3 regions of the Microbacterium sp. NPDC077391 genome follow, and region 1 is predicted to be linked to each of the others. Evidence: predicted binding sites of a transcription regulator. Region 1 holds the regulator's gene; each other region holds the start of a gene.
The links. Region 1 encodes LexA, which represses DNA repair genes until DNA is damaged. Its sites were predicted from a motif close to TCGAACANNTGTTCGA; they were not measured.
Positions count from the first base shown of each region.

Region 2: the regulator LexA is predicted to act here: its motif matches at 900-915, upstream of recA (recombinase RecA).
Region 3: the regulator LexA is predicted to act here: its motif matches at 929-944, upstream of AB0O65_RS09485 (DUF222 domain-containing protein).

Region 1 covers NZ_JBFBMI010000005.1:33,268-35,464, reverse strand. The annotation lists gene metE (5-methyltetrahydropteroyltriglutamate--homocysteine S-methyltransferase) at 1-539, shown strand, start outside; gene lexA (transcriptional repressor LexA) at 610-1,296, opposite strand; gene AB0O65_RS12660 (LysM peptidoglycan-binding domain-containing protein) at 1,602-1,994, shown strand; gene AB0O65_RS12655 (histidinol-phosphate transaminase) at 2,049-2,197, shown strand, end outside.
Region 2 covers NZ_JBFBMI010000001.1:1,088,529-1,090,725, forward strand. The annotation lists gene AB0O65_RS04970 (CinA family protein) at 1-162, shown strand, start outside; gene AB0O65_RS04975 (helix-turn-helix transcriptional regulator) at 316-624, shown strand; gene AB0O65_RS04980 (DUF3046 domain-containing protein) at 645-866, shown strand; gene recA (recombinase RecA) at 1,114-2,157, shown strand.
Region 3 covers NZ_JBFBMI010000003.1:266,848-269,044, forward strand. The annotation lists gene AB0O65_RS09485 (DUF222 domain-containing protein) at 1-853, opposite strand, end outside; gene AB0O65_RS09490 (DUF1992 domain-containing protein) at 1,027-1,584, shown strand; gene AB0O65_RS09495 (M13-type metalloendopeptidase) at 1,764-2,197, shown strand, end outside.

The sequences.
Region 1 (2,197 bases):
CCCTGCGCGACGAGATCACCGACCTCGAGGCCGCCGGAATCGCGATCATCCAGGTCGACGAGCCGGCGCTGCGCGAGCTGCTGCCGCTGAAGGCGGCCGATCAGGCGGACTACCTCGACTGGTCGGTGCGCTCGTTCCGGCTCGCGACCGGCGGCGCCGCCGCCGGAACGCAGATCCACACGCACCTCTGCTACTCGGAGTTCGGTGTCGTGATCGACGCGATCCGCGCCCTCGACGCCGACGTCACCTCGATCGAGGCCGCCCGCAGCCGCATGGAGGTCGTCGCCGACATCGCGCGATTCGGCTTCGACCACGGTGTCGGCCCCGGCGTCTACGACATCCACTCGCCGCGTGTGCCCAGCGTCGAGGAGATCGAGGCGCTGCTGCGTCGCGCCGTCGACGAGCTGCCGCTGCGCCAGCTGTGGGTGAACCCCGACTGCGGCCTGAAGACCCGTGCGTACGAGGAGACGGTGGAGTCGCTGCGCAACATCGTCGAGGCGACCAGGCGCGTCCGCGAGGACGTCGCCGTCACCGTCTGAGCACCGCCCACGACGAAGAGGCGCCACTTCCCGACCGGGAAGGGGCGCCTCTTCGTTCGCGAGGGCTCGCTCAGACCGAGCGCAGCACCGCCACGACCTTTCCGAGCACGACCGCCTCGTCGCCGAGGATGGGCTCGAAAGCCGAGTTGCGCGGCAGCAGCCAGGTGTGTCCGTCTCGGCGGCGGAAGGTCTTCACCGTCGCCTCCCCGTCGATCATGGCGGCGACGATCTCGCCGTTCTCGGCGTTGTTCTGCGTGCGCACGACCACCCAGTCGCCGTCGCAGATCGCCGCATCGATCATCGACTCTCCGTTGACCTTCAGCATGAACAGGTCGCCCTTGCCGACGAGCTGCCTCGGCAGCGGGAAGATCTCCTCCACCTGCTGGTCTGCCGTGATCGGCACGCCGGCGGCGATCTGACCGACGAGCGGCACCAGCGCGGCATCGCCGACAGACGGCGCGGTGTCTGCCGGGTTCTCGGCTCCGCTGCCGGGCAGATCGATCAGCACCTCCATGGCGCGGGTCTTGCCCGGGTCGCGGCGGAGGTAGCCGCTCAGCTCGAGCTGTCCGAGCTGGTGGGTGACGCTCGAGAGCGACTTCAGCCCCACCGCGTCGCCGATCTCGCGCATGCTCGGCGGGTAGCCGTGACGGGCGATCGAGCTCTGGATCACCTCGAGGATCGCCATCTGCTTGGGGCTCAGGCTCTTGCGGCGCCGCGTGCGGGGAGCCTCGGCTGCGGTCTCGGGGTTGTCGCTCATGGGTGCTCCTTCATGCCCTCACACGGTGCAGATCCGCGTCTTCGCGGGGATGCGGTTCGAATGTCGGTGGCCCATGGTGGGCTGACTTCATCGAAACCGTATCCGAGTTCGCTCGGAAAACGGAAGATCTGTTCGAGCGTGTCGCAGAACCGCGGGCGCTGTATTCGAAGAATTCTTGACAGATGTTCGATATCGAAGATAGATTCGGAACGTAGCTTCGGATCCGGCATCCCCGGCCGGATGCCGGATGCGAAAGCTGCACCACTTCCGCCCGATGGGCGGAGGAGAGCGAAGAGGAGCATCGCATGAGCACCATCAGCATCCAGGCCCCCCTGACCGCGTCGGTCACGGCCGCTGCCCGGCGTTCTGTCCCGACCCGGCTGCGCCTCACCGTGCGTGGTCGTCGTCTGCTCGCCACCCTCGCCGCCGCGCCGGTCATCGCCGGCATCGCGGTCTCTCTGCTGGCCGGCGGCTCCGCCATCGCGTCCGGCCAGAGCGCACCCGTCGCGTTCGAGACGGTGACGGTGCTGCCCGGTGACACCCTCTGGTCGATCGCCGCTGAGGCCGCTCCCGGCTCCGACCCGCGCGAGGTCATCGATGCCATCAGGCGTCTCAACAACCTCCCCTCCGGCATGATCCAGGCCGGTGCGTCGATCGCGATCCCGACCGCCTACTCCGAGACCGCGCCCGCCGAGTGAGAGTGCGCCGTCATCCGAGGCGGTGGGTGCGATGCGCGGCCTACGATGGAGCATGTGACCTCCCTCGATGAGCTGCCCCTCCGCGACGATCTGCGCGGGCTCACGCCGTACGGCGCCCCGCAGGCGCCGCTTCCCGTCGCTCTGAACGTCAACGAGAACACGCATCCGGTTCCCGACGAGGTCGCCAGCGACATCCTCGACGA
Region 2 (2,197 bases), on a different contig from region 1:
GACTCGCCCGATGGTCAGCCGGTCGGCACGGTGCACATCGGGATCGCCACACCGGACGGCGTCCGCAGCATCCCGTACCGGTTCGAGGGAACGCGGGCTGAGATCCGCGAGCGGGCGACGGTCGCGGCACTGGCGGAAGCGCTGGTGGCGGTGCGGGAATAGCCCCGCGGCGGGCGAGGTTCTCCTCTACGTGACACGTCGCGTACTCACAACTCAAGCACAGCGAGAAACAGTAGATTCAACGACACCCGATCGGGTTAGACTGGCCGTCCCCTCGGAGCAGACTCCAGGTGACGCAAAGGAGAGGAGGTTCCGATGATCCTCGTCAGACAGGAAATCGGCGATGTGCTGCGGGACTTCCGCCTGCAGAAGGGGCGCACCCTGCGCCAGGTCGCGAGCAAGGCCTCCGTGGCCCTCGGCTACCTGAGCGAGGTCGAGCGCGGTCAGAAGGAGGCGTCGAGCGAGATCCTCGCCTCGGTCGCCGAAGCGCTGGATGTGCCCATCTCGACGATCATGCGCGAAGTGGGCGACCGCATCTCCGTTCTCGAGGGCCTCAGCCCCTTCCCGGATGTGGTTCCGGACGACCTCGTCGCCGAGGTCGAGCCCGAGCTGTCGCTGCACTGACGCCCCGGCGCACCCTCCCCATGCGACGCAGCGAGTTCCTCCGCGCGGTCGACGACGAGTTCGGCGGCCGCGCGGACTCGCTCGTGCACGACCTCATCCTCGGCTCGCTCGGGCGGACAGCACGTGAGGCACTGGATGCCGGTGTGCCGCCGCGCGACATCTGGGTCGCGCTGTGCGACGAGGCGGACGTACCACCCACGCGTCGGTACGGTGTGGGACGGCTCGAGCCGCGCGAGCGCTGAAACGAAACTCGGACAGCTCATCCCGGCGTGTCGTCGAAGATGTGTTCGACGGCCGCGTAATGTTCTGCACAAGTGGTCCTGAGGTCATCTTCTCCACATCAGACGCTGTCGCCGACCGAATGTCGGTGGCCGCTCCTACGGTGAAGGATGTGGCACTGAGCCATGCGCCTTGTCGCAGAGTCACTCCATCCGGAACGGCCGCGACAGCCTACAGGCGGCAGAACTTCGAGATACAGAGGAGCACGTCATGCCATCCACCGACGACCGCGAGAAGGCCCTGGACTCCGCACTCGCGCACATCGAGCGTCAGTTCGGCAAGGGATCGATCATGCGACTGGGCAGCGACGAGCGCGCCCCCGTCGAGGTCATCCAGACCGGGTCGATCGCCCTCGACGTCGCCCTCGGCATCGGAGGTCTGCCCCGCGGACGCATCATCGAGATCTACGGACCCGAGTCGTCCGGTAAGACCACGCTGACGCTGCACGCGATCGCCAACGCCCAGCGTGCGGGGGGCATCGCCGCGTTCATCGACGCCGAGCACGCGCTCGACCCCGAGTACGCACGCAAGCTCGGCGTCGACATCGACCAGCTGCTCGTCTCGCAGCCTGACACGGGTGAGCAGGCGCTCGAGATCGCCGACATGCTGATCCGCTCCGGCGCGATCGACCTCGTCGTCATCGACTCCGTCGCCGCCCTCGTCCCCGAGGCGGAGATCAAGGGTGAGATGGGCGACTCGCACGTCGGTCTGCAGGCCCGACTCATGTCGCAGGCGCTGCGAAAGCTGACCGGTGGCCTGAACCAGACCAAGACCACCGCGATCTTCATCAACCAGCTGCGCGAGAAGATCGGCGTGTTCTTCGGCTCGCCCGAGACCACGGCCGGTGGTAAGGCGCTGAAGTTCTACGCCTCTGTCCGCCTCGACATCCGTCGCATCGAGACGCTGAAGGACGGCACCGAGGCGGTCGGAAACCGCACCCGCGTCAAGGTCGTCAAGAACAAGATGGCCCCGCCCTTCAAGCAGGCGGAGTTCGACATCCTCTACGGCATCGGCATCTCGCGAGAGGGCAGCCTCATCGACTTCGGCGTCGAGCACGGCATCGTCAAGAAGTCCGGCTCGTGGTACACCTACGACGGCGACCAGCTCGGTCAGGGCAAGGAGAACGCGCGCAACTTCCTGATCAAGAACGACGACATCGCCATGGCGATCGAGACGCAGATCAAGCAGAAGCTCGGCGTCGGCGTCAAGGCGGAGGCCACCGTCGACGAGCTCGCCGAGCGCCGCCCGGCGTGATGTCCTCGAACGACAGGATCGCTCCTGTCATCCCGCTGTT
Region 3 (2,197 bases), on a different contig from region 1:
GCATCCGGCTGTCGCAGTCGAGCGCGTGGGCGCAGAACAGGGTGAGGGCGTCGGCGCGCATCATGGTGACGGTGCGTTGATCGGCATCCACCTCGCCCAGATCCGCGGTGTCGGCAGTGTCTTTGCGGGCCTGGAACTGCGCCGACACGTACCCGTCGATCGCCGCTTTGATCGGCGCGCCTTCTTCGACCGGGGTGACGAGGTTGAGGTGCAGCATGCCGTCGCGTTCGAACATGCTCAGCGCCCGCGCCGCCCGGCGCTCTTCTTCCCGCTGCTCGAGCCGGTCGGCTTCGAGTACCGCCTCGGCGCGCTTGACGAGTCGGCGCACGTCATCCAGCGACAGACCAACGGCCCGCTCGACCAGCTGCTGCTCGACATCCGCCACAAGGCCTTTGTCGGCCCCGATGCGGGCCCGGTCGAGGAACTCCACGATCACCGCCGCCCCGGCACCACCCAACCGGCCGGAGGTCACCGCGGTCTGCACGGCCGGGTACTTCGCCGGCGCGGGCTCGCCGAGCAGGTTCTGCCGGGGCGCGATGGCTTCCCCGACCTTCACCAGCCGCGCCGCATCTCCGGCGCTGGTGCCGGTGGTGGTCGCGATGAGCTGGGCGGTGTTGCGGAATCCCTGCTGCTTCGCGAGGGAGTCCGCACCCAGCTCTGGCCGGGACTCATGCGCGATGGCCGCGGCGACGTCGGCCTGCAGTGCATTCAGCGCCCGCCGCGCGGACCCGATGGCGCGGGTCATCGACACGAGGCCCGACCGGTTCAGGTCGGCCGCGGAACCGGCATCCGCCCAGACCCCGGCCAGAGCCGCGACGGCTTCTCGCAACGGGTCCAGAGCGGGTGCTGACATGTGAAAAGCCTAAACGCCGGCCACCCGCAAGTCAAGCAAAAGTACGAAGAAAACTGTACTACTTCTCCACAACTGTCGAAACTATATGCGAAAGCATCCATCGCCCGACGAGGAGGAAATCTACGCCCGGCCACCGACGCCCGCGTACCCTGAATCGCACGGAGGTGCCTGCCATGTCTGACGCGATGAGCAATGCCGCCCGCTACCGCGCCCGCCGCGACGCCGGCCCCGGTACAGAGGCCGAGCCGGAGAATGACGCGCCAATGGTGCTGAACGCGCAGAACAGGGCGGAGTTCGTCGAGACGGCCATCCAGCTCGCGATCCGCCGTGGCGAGTTCGACAACCTGCCCGGCGCCGGCAAGCCGCTCGAGGGGTTGGGCACGCATCACGATCCCGATTGGTGGATCCGCCGCAAGATCGAGACCGAGAATCTGTCGGGCCTGGGTCCTCCCGCGCTCATGCTGCGCGTCGAGGATCGTGAGCTCGACGGCGAGCTCGATCAGCTCGGCCGCGAGGAGGATGTGCGCGGCGTGCTCGACGACTTCAACCGCCGCGTGATCGAGGCGCGACGCCAGCTGCTCGGCGGCCCACCGGTGGTCACGCAGCCGCGCGACGTCGAGGCCGAGGTGGCGGCCTGGCGAGAACGCCGGGCGGCCCGGCAGGCGGATGCCCGTGCTGAGACGGCTCCGGATGCCGAGCCGAAGCGCGCTCGACGCTGGTGGCGGCGCTGACGTCTTCCACGGACCCGCCCGCCTCGCCGGTTCAGAGATGGGCAACGCCGGTGCGGATGCCCGTGCACCGGCGTTTCCCATCCCTGACGGCACTCACGGCGGCGTGCACCACGGCGCCCGCCCGCGCGAGGCCAGGGCCGGCGGGCCCGAGGTCGGCGCCGCCGCATAGGCTGGACGGCATGACTGACGTACTGCCCTCCGGCCTTGCCGTCTCCGAGTTCAGCTCCGACATCCGTCCGCAGGACGACCTCTACCGCCACGTCAACGGCGCGTGGCTCGAGGCCGCCGAGATCCCCGCCGACAAGGCGCGCTGGGGCTCGTTCCACATGCTCGCCGAACAGGCCGAGAAAGACGTCCGCGAGATCATCGTCGAGTCGCAGGATGCCGCTGAGGGCACCCTCGAGCGCAAGGTCGGCGACCTGTTCCGCAGCTTCATGGACACCGACCGCATCGCCGAGGTCGGCCTCGCGCCCCTGCGGGCAGAGCTGGCGAAGGTCGACGCGATCGACAGCATCCCGTCGTTCCTGCAGACGATCGGCGAGCTCGACCGCAACGGCGTCGCCGCGCTGATCGGCGTATTCATCGAGCCCGATCCGGGCAACCCCGAGCGCTA